DNA from 3 places in the Arthrobacter sp. KBS0703 genome. Region 1 is predicted to be linked to each of the others. Evidence: riboswitches for the same ligand, from Rfam matches in the RefSeq annotation. Region 1 holds a riboswitch; each other region holds the start of a gene.
The links. Region 1 has a riboswitch for cyclic di-AMP ahead of B1A87_RS14355 (C40 family peptidase). Riboswitches for the same ligand answer to the same signal wherever they lie in the genome.
Positions count from the first base shown of each region.

Region 2: it holds a riboswitch for cyclic di-AMP, as region 1 does, so the genes downstream of both, B1A87_RS24055 (hypothetical protein) here and B1A87_RS14355 (C40 family peptidase) in region 1, are expected to answer to the same signal.
Region 3: it holds a riboswitch for cyclic di-AMP, as region 1 does, so the genes downstream of both, B1A87_RS17925 (hypothetical protein) here and B1A87_RS14355 (C40 family peptidase) in region 1, are expected to answer to the same signal.

Region 1 covers NZ_MVDG02000001.1:3,090,329-3,094,195, forward strand. The annotation lists gene B1A87_RS14345 (HNH endonuclease) at 1-132, opposite strand, end outside; gene B1A87_RS14350 (NlpC/P60 family protein) at 356-1,123, opposite strand; gene B1A87_RS14355 (C40 family peptidase) at 1,223-1,903, opposite strand; cyclic di-AMP (ydaO/yuaA leader) riboswitch at 1,956-2,149, opposite strand; gene B1A87_RS14360 (M23 family metallopeptidase) at 2,265-3,086, opposite strand; cyclic di-AMP (ydaO/yuaA leader) riboswitch at 3,091-3,334, opposite strand; gene B1A87_RS14365 (metal-dependent transcriptional regulator) at 3,470-3,867, opposite strand, start outside.
Region 2 covers NZ_MVDG02000001.1:3,238,776-3,242,642, reverse strand. The annotation lists gene B1A87_RS15020 (bifunctional glycosyltransferase family 2/GtrA family protein) at 1-1,397, opposite strand, end outside; gene B1A87_RS24060 (hypothetical protein) at 1,643-1,954, opposite strand; gene B1A87_RS24055 (hypothetical protein) at 1,951-2,424, opposite strand; cyclic di-AMP (ydaO/yuaA leader) riboswitch at 2,430-2,593, opposite strand; gene B1A87_RS15010 (HAMP domain-containing sensor histidine kinase) at 2,689-3,867, opposite strand, start outside.
Region 3 covers NZ_MVDG02000001.1:3,856,033-3,859,899, forward strand. The annotation lists gene B1A87_RS17915 (GTP pyrophosphokinase family protein) at 1-684, shown strand, start outside; gene B1A87_RS17920 (SulP family inorganic anion transporter) at 691-2,193, shown strand; cyclic di-AMP (ydaO/yuaA leader) riboswitch at 2,284-2,483, shown strand; gene B1A87_RS17925 (hypothetical protein) at 2,485-3,267, shown strand; gene B1A87_RS17930 (hypothetical protein) at 3,478-3,867, shown strand, end outside.

The sequences.
Region 1 (3,867 bases):
CTGCGGCCCGACGACAGGATCCTCGCCTTCGGCCACCACGCTTGCTTTTCCGGTGAGCACAAGGACCAGCGCCCGGCGGAAGGTGACTACCGCCAGCGGTTCATATCCAGCATTCAGAACGAGAGTGCGCATGCACATACCTCTTCACGGCCGCACCCGGCAGAGGCGCGAGGGCCGGCTGCCCTCTGCTTGTCCGGGCTATGGATCGACACCACAAGAGTAAACACTGACAGGGCAGATGAGCGAATCGGGGACGCGGACGGACGTCCCGTGTCGGAGCGTACGGGGCAGGCGGGAACGCAAAAGGACCCCCGCCGCAGTGGCAGGGGTCCTTTGGAAGCCTTGGGCTTTAGCCTTAGCCGCCGACGCGGATGAAGACCGGGCCGGAGCCGACGTTGACGCTGAACAGTGCGGTGGTTCCGCCGTTCCAGCCGCCGTGCACCGCCTGGCCGTTGCCGACGTAAACTGCGATGTGGGCCATGCCCATGCCGCCGTTTTCGTAGTATGCGAGGTCGCCCGGCTGGGCTTCAGCAGCGCTGACCGTACGGCCGAGGGACAGGTAACCTGCCGGCCAGCCGTGGTAGTTGATGCCCACGGCTGCGAGGGAGTTGGTCGCCAGCGCGGTGCAGTCCTGCGAAACACCCAGCTGCGCGTAGGCAGCAGCGGCGATCGAAGCGCCCATGCCGCTTCCGGCCTTGGTCTTCGGCGCCGCCGGAGTGGAGGCGGTGACGGCGGCGTTGGCATCCACTGCCGGAGTCGCGTCGGCCGCGGGTGCCGCTTCCTGGACCTGGACGACAGGCTTGGGAGCCTCGACGGGAGCCGGCGTCGTGGAAACAGCAGGCTTCTCGTAGGAGATAGCGATGCTCGAAGCGGCGGAAATGGTTGCCGGCGCTGCGGACTGAACTTCAAGGGCCGACGTCGGAGCGGACTCCCGCTGAACGTTGGTCTCCGCGGCATTGGCGGCGATGCCGCTGGTCAGAACGAGTCCGGAAGCAGCAGCGATAACTGCGGCCTGGCGGCCTACTCCACCGGCGTTGTCGCCGACAGCCTTGGCAATGACGGCCAGCGAGTTGGTCTTGGTGACCTCGGCGCGGTGGCGTGCAATGGTCGCACGTGTAGTCATGATTTCTCTCTTTCGTGTTCCACGGACCGCGGTAGCAGGCCGTGGTTTAGCGACGCGCCGGCATCTTGGGGGTATGCCGGATCGTCTCGAATGGGGTTCTTAGCGAAGGGTGTAAAACGAGGACGTGCCCGTGGCGGACACTGCGTGCAGGATGGTGCCGTCCGAGGGGTTCAGCGCGCTGATCATCATGCCGTTGCCGACGTAGATGCCCACGTGGGCGCCGCCGTTCTGCATGACCAGGTCGCCGGGAGCCGGCGTTGAGGTGGGCGTCATGGCGTTCCACGCGTTGACGCGGGGAATGCTGATGCCGGCCTGCGCGTAGACCCACTGGGTGAAGCCGGAGCAGTCCCAGCCGCTGGGAGTGGTGCCGCCCCAGACGTACGGGTGGCCGATCCCGGTGTACGCGATGGCTGCCAGCCCCGAAGCCGCAGCGGACTTCGCGGCGTCGGTCAGCTTGTCAGCCTTCGCGGTGATGGACCCCGCAGCCGCGGTCTCGTCGCTGGACTGCGCGGCGAGGGTTTCGGTGACGGGGGCTGCCTCGGTGGTGACGGCAGGACGCTCGAAGGAGACAGTGGCGGTGGGCGCGGCGGTCACGGCAAGCTGCGTGGTCTGGGAACCGGACTCCGCGGAGGCGGAGACACCGATGTTGGCGTCGGCGGCGTTAGCCGGCATGCCAATGCTCAGGATGAGCCCTGAAGCAGCTGCGATGACAGCTGCCTGGCGACCTACTGTGCCAGCATTGACGCTTACTGCCTTGGACACGGAGTCCAACGGGTTCATACGAACCGTTTGCGCACGGTGGCGCGCAAGATTGTGGCGTGAAGACACGAAGGTAGCCTCTCCCAATGCCTACGAGGTGAGCTGTCGGATTCGGATGGGAGTCACCCGGCCGCTCTGCTTCCTGGGAAGCTTTGCGACTTAACCCCAAGGTCTTCTTGCGAAGACCAAAATTGGTTCCCCCGCCTCTGCCAGACGATGTAATGCGAACGGACCTTGAGCGGTGGCAGAGTTAGGCAATCCACTCAAGAGCGTCAACTTCGGAAAAGTTGACGCGGTTTAGACGGTACAGGACTTCGGAGCGAATGTCACATTCAGGTCACGGCATGTCACAAGAATGAGAGAGCACTCCATCGGCTTTGGCTCAGAGCCAGCCGGTGGGGTCAACGACGTCTCCGTTGACCATCACCTCGAAGTGGAGGTGGCAGCCGGTGGAGGCGCCGGTGGTCCCGCTAAGGGCCACGACGTCGCCCCTGGAGACCTTCTGGCCGACCTCGACACTGAATGACGACAGATGGTTATACGTCGTCTCCAGGCCGTTGCCGTGGTTGATGACAACGCGGTTGCCGCCACCGTAAGGGTGCCAGCCCGCGAAGGTGACAGTGCCGCTGGCGGCCGCGAACACAGACGTGCCGCACTGGGCCGCAAAGTCCTGGCCGCGGTGGAACTCTCCCACGCCGCCCGTAATGGGGCTCACGCGGTAGCCAAAGGGCGAGGACTTGACCAGGGTTTCGAGGGGTGATCCGAGGGTTCCTGCGGACGCGGCGCGGGAAATGCTGCCGGCGGACTGAGCGCTCAGGAGCTGCTTGAGTTTGCCGTCGGGGTCACCCTGGGTGGACACGGCAGTGCGGCTGAAGTCCACCTTGGCCGCGGCCTCAGCGGAGACTTCCGGCTGGGCAGGCGAGGCAAAAGAGGCGGGCGAGGAACTCTCCCCCAGGGCCATGACGGGGCTGGTGGCGGGAACCGTGACGGTCAGCAGGAGACCGGTGGCAGCGAGGGCGACTCCGGCTTTCTGGCCCACCCCGCTGGCTGCGGCAAAGTCCGTGACCTGGCGGAACGGGCCCCGGCGCCGACGAGCCTCGCGCTGCGCATCCCGGGGGCGTTCCGCGGAGAAGGCTTCAGGGAGGCGCGGCTCCGAAGCGGGACCGGTCGCGCGGCGGCGGCCCCGGGCATGCTGCATGGTCAAGAACGTTTCCTCTCTGGATAGCCTGCGAAGTTAGCTGTCGGATTCGGGTCAGAGAGTTCATCGACCCGGTCCGCCGTGACAAGCCTTTTCGGCGCAGGGGTATCCCGGGAGATTCCTTCTGCGGAAAGTGGCTTGCTGCTGCGGACTTCACCCCAAGGCTGTTTCAACAGCCGCTTGTGGTTCCCCCGCCTCTGCCAGTAGGTGCTTCGTGCTACTGATCCGCTGGCAGAGTTCGGCTCCAGATCAGGTAACGCTTTAGTATCGGCGCTGCCTTTTAACTATAGGTGATTAAGCTGCACGGTAATAATTCCGTTATCTTGCCTGTGCAAAAGTTGTAGGGCGTCCTGCCAACAGATGTCAGACAACCCGCGCATGGTGCGGGTTTAGCCTACGCGGACGAAGACGTGGGCGGCCACTTCGGGCGGCAGCTCCAGTGCGCCTTCGAACCCGGGGACACGCACGGAGATGTACTCCCCCACACGCTCGAGGGACACCGCGGCGCCAGGACGGATCCCACCTTCGTCCAACTGGACCAGCAGCTCCGGTTCAACCTGGATTGGTTCCGCCAGCCTGCTGACGGTCACGCGGGAGTCCGGGCCGTAGCCGGCCATGGCGTCGAGGAGGTTCAGGACCCCGTCCGAGAATGCGTTCGACGGCTGCCCGCCGAGCGCCGCCAGCCCGGGAATCGGATTGCCGTACGGCGACTCCGTCGGATGGTTGAGCAGTTCGAAGATCCTGCGCTCCACACGCTCGCTCATGACGTGCTCCCAGCGGCAGGCCT
Region 2 (3,867 bases), 150 kb from region 1:
GTGGCGGCGGCGGCGGTGGCTGTGGCGCTGGCGGCGGCAGGCGTCGGTTCCGGCGGCGACTGCCGCCGTCGGAACACCCACAGCCTGAACAGCAGGAACTTCACGGCGGTGGCCGCCAGGTTGGCCGCAGAGACGGTCACCAGCTCCAGCCAGCGGTCCGGCGTCGTGCTTTCGTGGACGAAGGCGAGCGCCCCGGAGGTGAGGGCCAGCCCGATCCCGAAGACCAGCAGCCCTTCAAAGTGGTGGCGGGCAACATCGCTGCCGCCGGCGATGCCGAACGTGAAGCGCCGGTTTGCCGCGGTGTTGGCCACGGCCGTGGTGAGCAGGGCCAGGAGGTTGGCGAGCTGCGGGTCCATGAGGTTGCGGCAAAGGAAGAAGAGCACCAGGTACGCCAAGGTGGACGCCACGCCGATTGTCCCGAAGCGCACCAGCTGGCCGAACAGGCTGCCGCCCGGGCTTTGCTCCTGGCTGCGGGAACCCGCGGGCAGGGGGCCGCGGGTCAGGGCGGCCCGGAGCTCCGCCACGGGGATGCGCCCGGACAGCATGTCCTTGCTGAGCCGGGCCATGCCGCGGACATCGGCCAGGGCCGTCTGGATAATGTCCACGCTGGAGTCGGGGTCGTCGGTCCAGTCCACCGGGACCTCGTGGACGCGGAGGCCGCACTTCTCGGCGAGGACCAGGAGCTCGGTATCGAAGAACCATGCGTTGTCCACCGTGTGGGGCAGGATCTGCTGGGCGATGTCGGCACGGATGGCCTTGAAGCCGCACTGGGCGTCGCTGAAGTGCGCACCCATCAGGGACTGGAGCAGGAGGTTGTAGCTGCGGGAGATGAACTCGCGCTTGGGTCCGCGGACCACGCGGGAATTGCGCGTCAGCCTTGTGCCGATGGCGAGGTCGGAGTGGCCGGAGATCAGCGGTGCCAGGAGGGGGCCCAGGGCGGCCAGGTCGGTGGAGAGGTCCACGTCCATATAGGCCAGGACGGGCGACGGCGAAGCCAGCCACACCTTCCGGAGGGCGTTGCCGCGGCCCTTTTCCTCGAGGTGCACCACGGAGACCTCACGGAGCTCCCTGGCCACGCGCTCGGCGGCCTTGAGCGTGCCGTCTGTGCTGGCGTTGTCCGCCACGGTGATGCGGAATGAATGGGGGAAGGTGCCGCGAAGGTAGGCGTGCAGCCGGCGCAGGCACTCCTCCAGGTCACGTTCCTCGTTGTACACCGGGATGGTCACGTCGAGCACGGGGACCGCGGCGTCGGTGTCGATGGGTGAACGCCGCGGGTGCCTCGTGAGCGTGCGGGCCGGGCCGTGTCCGGACGCCAGCGCGGCGTGGCGGGGAGCATGCGGCTGGGGGTGCAGCGGAGGGTGCGGCTGGGATCCGGAGGCCTGGTCTGTGAGCGTCATGCATCAACTGTGGCCGCGTCCCATATGAGGGTTTTAGGTCGAAGCTGTGCACGGGCTGTGGAACTCCGGGCCGCCGCACAGGAGGGCCCGGGCCGCCGTCCGGGTGCCGCATTTTTGCACCACTTTCCAGGCCGCAAGCCTTGGCACAGACGCCGAAGGGCCCCGGATCACGCGGATCCGGGGCCCTTCGTCAACCTCAAAGCGGTGCAGAAATGCGCGCCGCCCTCAGTTGCTCACAGTCTGGGTTAGTACCAGTTGTTGGCGAGGTGGAAGTTCAGCGCGCCGCAGGGGGAGCCGTAGCGTTCCTTGACGTAGTCCAGGCCCCAGTTGATCTGCGTCCGGTAGTTGGTGAGGTAGTCCGCCCCGGCGCTCGCCATCTTTTCGGCAGGCAGGGACTGCACTACGCCGTAGGCGCCGCTGCTCGCGTTGGTGGCGGTGGTGCGCCACTCGGACTCCTTGGTCCACAGGGTCTGCAGGCACTGCATCTGGTCCGCGGCCCAGCCATAGGAAGCGAGCTTGGCGGCCGCATAGGCCTGCGCGCCGGCGGGGTCGTTCACGGGGACGGCGGCCGCGGGCTTGGGAGCCAGGGCAACCTTGGCGGCCGGGGCAGCAGCAGCCTTGGCCGGCACCGGGGCTGCCTTTGGGGCGGCGGGCGCCGGAGCGGCCTTGGGCGCCGCCGCTTGGCGACGGACTGCGGAGCCAGCGCGGCTGCGGTCGGAGCGGGCAGGGCAGCGATGAGCGTCTTGTCGAAGTTGAGCGTCGGCGCGGGGGACGCCGTGGCTGTCGCCGCTGCGGAGCTGGCCCGGGGTGCGGACTGCTCAGCTGCCTGGCTTGCCGCGCCGACGCCGATGAGCACGGCGCAGGCGGTGGTCACTACGGCTGCGCGGCGGCCGAACGACGGGATGCCGGCGGTGATCCGGCCCCAGTGTGTGGCGGGCGCTGCCGGCTCGGCGCGATGGCGGGAAAGTTTCTGCCGGGACTGCTTGGGAGCGCCTTCAGGGCGCGCTTTTACCTTGAATTCAGACATGGTGGATTGCCTCTCAACACCTGCGGAGTTAGCTGTCGGGTTCGGATGAGGTCATCCGGCCGCACGGAAATTCACGTGTCGGCTTCACCCCAAGGGCTGATGCGAAAAGCCCGGGACTCTGGTTCCCCCCGCCTCTGCCTGGTCATGCGGAATCCGGGAAAGCGGCAGAGCTGGGCGTCCATCCGGAAGTGCTGCCCTAACGGGAGCAACACCCTATCGACGGTACAGGAGGCAAACGCTTAAGTCACATTTGGGTAACGGAGATCACGACGACGGCGCGTCGCCTTGCGCCGGCAGCCGGACGGCGAATTCGGTCCGGCCGGGCCGCGAAGTGACCTCGACGGTGCCGCCGTGGGCTTCCACGATCGACTGCACAATGGACAGCCCCAGGCCGCTGGTTCCCTCTGCCGAAGCGGACCCCGGGGCCGCCGTTCCCGAAGCCGCCGCCGCGGTCCGTCCGCCGGAGCCGGCGGGCGAGAGGACCTGCGCCGGCGTCGCACGGGACGCGTCTGCGCGGGCGAAGCGTGCGAAGACGCGGTCCACGAACTCCGGCGGGATGCCGGCGCCGTCGTCCGTCACGGTGACCACGGCGCTGCCGTCGGCCGATCTCATCACGCCGGTCACCACGGTGGTTCCCGATCCGGTGTGCTTGCGCGCGTTGGACAGCAGGTTGGCCAGCACCTGGTGCAGCTGCGAGGCGTCGCCGCGGACCACCACCGGCTCTTCAGGTAGTTCGAGGTGCCAGATGCGGTCCGGGGCCATGACTTTTTCGTCGCTGACGGTCTCGATCACGAGCTGCGTGAGGTCCACGTCGCTGAGCTTGAGCGGCTGGCCCTCGTCCAGCCGGGCGAGCAGCAGGAGGTCCTCCACCAGGGTTGTCATCCGCTCGGACTGGCTTTGGACGCGGGCCAGGGACCTTTGGCCGTCCGGCGTGAACTTCTCGGTCATGCGCATCAGCTCGGTGTAGCCGCGGATGGCCGTGAGCGGGGTGCGGAGCTCGTGCGAGGCGTCGGCCACGAACTGGCGGACCTTCATTTCGCTCTCCTGCCGCGCCTCCAGCGCGTTGGAGACGTTATCCAGCATCTGGTTGAGGGCGTGGCCCACGCTGCCCACTTCAGTTCCGGGATGGGCGTTCGACGGCGGGACGCGGACGGCGAGCGCCACCTCACCGGCATCCAGCGGCAGCCGCGAAACCTGCGTGGCCACCTCCGAGAGCTGCTCCAGCGGCTTCATGGTGCGGCGGATGAGCACCGTTCCGGCGAGGCCGATCAGCACGATTCCGCCCAGCGACACGATCGTGATGGTCACAACAAGGGACGTCAGGGTGCTCTGCTTGTCGGCCAGGGGAAGCCCGGTCACCATGACGTCGCCGTAGGGCGTCTGGGCGGCAACCAGCCTGTAGGCACCGGTGGACAGGGTGCGGTCAACGGGTACGCCGTCGCG
Region 3 (3,867 bases), 770 kb from region 1:
GGCTACTCCAGCCGCCACCTCATCCTGCGGACCATCCAGAACGAGGCCGTCAAGGACTACCAGCAGGTCTTCAACCCGGAGGCGCAGCCCAACGGCAGCTACTTCTTCGAATGCCAGATCCGCACCGTGTTTGCGCATGCGTGGAGCGAAATAGAGCATGACATCCGGTTCAAGGCCGAGGACCCGCGGGCCTGGACCCCGCACTTCGACCGCCAGTTCACCGCCACCGCCGCCATGCTCGAAACGGTGGAGACCGCATTCGCCGACCTTCATGAACGCTACGAGGAGGTCCGCGGCTACTGGGACATGGACGGCGAGGGCTCGGCGCAGCTCACGCCCAACCGCATCCGCGACGTCTGGCGCACGCTGCTTCCGCACGTGGACCGTAAAGTAGATGACGACTGGGGATGGGCCGCCGAGCTCATGGCAGCCCACGGCCTCAACCAGACCGTGCAGCTCGCCGGCCTGCTCAGCGCCAACCGGATCACCGAGGTCCGCAAGGCCCTGGACCACCGCTACTCCCCCGGCCCGGACCGGCTGCTGGACGACCTCCTCCTCTGGCAGTACGGCACCAAGCACATTGACCTCACAGCCGAGGCGCCCGACGCCGTTCCGCACCCCCGGCGCGACAGCCTCCAGCGGCGGCTGAAGCAGATCGAGCGCTACCGCCAGACCAAGAAATAGGGATCCATGAAGCCCGAACAGCTCCAGTCCGTCCGGGCAACACTGCGCTCCCCGCGCCGGCTCAAAACCGAGGCCCTGGCCGGCCTGGTGGTGGCCCTCGCGCTCATCCCGGAGGCCATCGCGTTCTCCGTGATCGCAGGCGTGGACCCCCGGATCGGCCTGTTTGCGTCCTTCACCATGGCCGTGACCATCTCCTTCGTCGGCGGCCGTCCCGCCATGATTTCCGCGGCCACCGGCGCCGTGGCCCTGGTGATCGCCCCGCTGATGCGCAGCCACGGGCTGGACTACCTGATTTCCGCGGTGATCCTGGCTGGCGTCTTCCAGATCCTCCTGGCGGTCCTCGGCGTCACCCGGCTGATGCGCTTCATCCCCCGTTCGGTGATGGTGGGCTTCGTCAACGCCCTGGCCATCCTGGTATTCATGGCCCAGCTTCCTGAGCTCATCGGCGTCCCGTGGCCGGTGTATCCGCTGGTGGCCGCGGGCCTGCTGATCGTCGTCGGCGTTCCCCGGATTACGACGGCGGTACCGTCGCCGCTGGTGGCGATCGTGCTGCTGACCCTGTTGGCCGTCCTGGCGGGAATCAATGTCCCCGCCGTCCGGGACAAGGGACAGCTGCCCGAAAGCCTGCCCTCGCTGTTCGTGCCCCACGTGCCGCTGACCCTGGAGACGTTCCAGACCATCGCCCCGTTTGCACTGTCCATGGCGCTCGTGGGGCTGCTGGAATCACTCATGACGGCCAAGCTCGTGGACGACATCACGGACACCCGCTCCAACAAGACCCGCGAGTCCTGGGGCCAGGGCGTGGCCAACATTGTGACGGGGTTCCTGGGCGGCATGGGCGGCTGCGCGGTGATCGGCCAGACCATGATCAACGTCAAGGGCTCCGGCGCGCGGAGCCGGGTTTCCACGTTCCTCGCCGGCGCGTTCCTGCTGGTGCTGGTGGTGACGCTGGGCGACGTCGTGGGCCTCATCCCGATGGCCGCGCTGGTGGCCGTGATGATCTTCGTCTCGGCCATCACCTTTGACTGGCACTCGGTTGCCCCGAAAACCCTGAAGCGGATGCCGCGCTCCGAAACGGCCGTCATGCTGATCACCGTCGCCACCGTGGTGGTGACACACAACCTGGCGATCGGCGTCGGCGCCGGGGTGCTCGCCGCGATGGCGATGTTCGCCCGGCGGGTTGCCCACTTTGCCACAGTGGAACGGACCGAGGTGGAGCTGAACGGCCGGACCGTGGCCACGTACACCGTGGACGGCGAGCTGTTCTTTGCGTCGTCGAATGACCTCTACACCCAGTTCGATTACGCCCGGGACTCGGAGCCGCACGTCGCCGGAGTGGTGATCGACCTGCACGCCTCGCACCTTTGGGACGCCTCCACCATCGCTGTGCTGGACGCCGTGACAGAGAAGTACCGCAGGCACGGCCGGGACGTCGAACTGATCGGACTGAATGCGGCCAGCATCCAGATGCGCGAACGCCTCGCGGGCAAGCTCAACGCCGGCCACTAAGGGACCGCAGGGTGCCGTTACCTTAATGTGACATTCGGAAGAGCCTCCCGTACCGTGGAAAAGGTGCCCTTTTCACCGAAGAGGGCATTCCCGCGCTGATTGCCTAACTCTGCCGCAGCCCGGGATCCGTTCGCAGACCATGTCCGGCAGAGACGGGGAAACCAATTTTCGGCCCGCTTGAACGGGCCTTGGGGTGAAGCCGCGCAGCTCCTGCTTCTGTTCAGGACGTGCGGCCGGGTGTCTCCCATCCGAATCCGACAGCTCACCTCGCAGGCATCGGGAGAGGCTCAGATGTGTATAAGAGACAGTATCCTTGGCCGCCGCCGCGCAGCCGCCACCCGCTCGAATCCGCTCGTTTCGGCCTCCCGCGCCGTCACGGCCGGAGGACTGGGACGCCAGACCGCCGTCATCCTCGCGGCGTCGGGGCTTGCCTTCACCGGAAGCATCGCCGCGAATGCCGCCAACGGACCCGCACAGCAGGACGCGGCCCCGGCCGCCGCACCCGCCGCGGCACCCGAGGCTGTCAGCCAGGCGCAGGCTCCGCTGAGTGCGGACTCCAGCGTCCGGATTGACTACGAGCGCCCCATCGTAAAATCCACCCCGGCTCCCGTCGTGGAAGCCCCGGTCGTGGAGGCGCCGCCCGTGGCAGAGACTCCGGCGCCCGTGGCCGCACCCGTCGCTGCTCCGGCTCCGGCGAAAATCACCGTCCAGGCCGCGGCGGCTCCGGCCAAGGCCCCTGCGGCTGCCGCCGGCAGCGTCAACGCCTCCATGGTCTCGTCCGCCTACGCCCAGCTGGGCATCACCCAAGACTGCACCGCCATGGTTGAAAAGGCACTGGGCGCCTCCGGGATCCCGGTGGGCGACCTCGCCCCGATGCAGTTCATGAACTACGGAAGCGTCGTCTCCACCCCCCAGCCCGGCGACATGGTGGTCCAGTCCGGCCACGTGGGAATCTTCGTCGGCAACGGCAATGTTCTCAGCGGTGGCATGAACGGCTCCAACCAGACCGTGGTTCACCCGCTGTCCTGGCTGACCGCCACGGGCCCGGTCACGTTCGTGCGGGCCGCGGCTTAACAGCGCCACAACATGCATTCAGCGGGGCTCTTAGGGCACCGCGTGGAGGGCCGGTGTTCCGCTGCCTTGGGGGCAGCGGAGCGCCGGCCCTTTCACTGTCCCGCCGCAGCATCCGGGGATGCGCACCAAATCCCCCTGCACCAGCCGCGGACTAATCAGTATGCTGACAGAACAGCCATTACGACGGCCCGCCACCGGGAGGAAAAGACCGTGAATGAGAGCAACATCGACGGCGGAACCATCGATGACAATTCGTTGTCCGCGTACTTGCACAGCCATCTGATAGCGGCAGCCGCCGGAGAGCGCCTCTTCGAACAGGCGGCCAAAACCTGGGACGGCACGCCGCACGGCACCACCCTCAGCCACCTTGCCGCGGAAGTGAGCGCGGACAAGGCAGCGCTCCACGAGTTCTCCGACCTGATGCATCTGCACATGCCGGCCTACAAGAAGCCGTTGTCGTGGATCAGCGCCCAGATCGGCAAACTGGATCCGCTGAATCCGCTGCACTCCCCCGACGGAGCCACAGGTCAGCTCGCCCTCGAAGGACTCATCAGCGCGGTCACCGGAAAGTCCCTGCTCTGGAAGTCGCTGATCATCCTC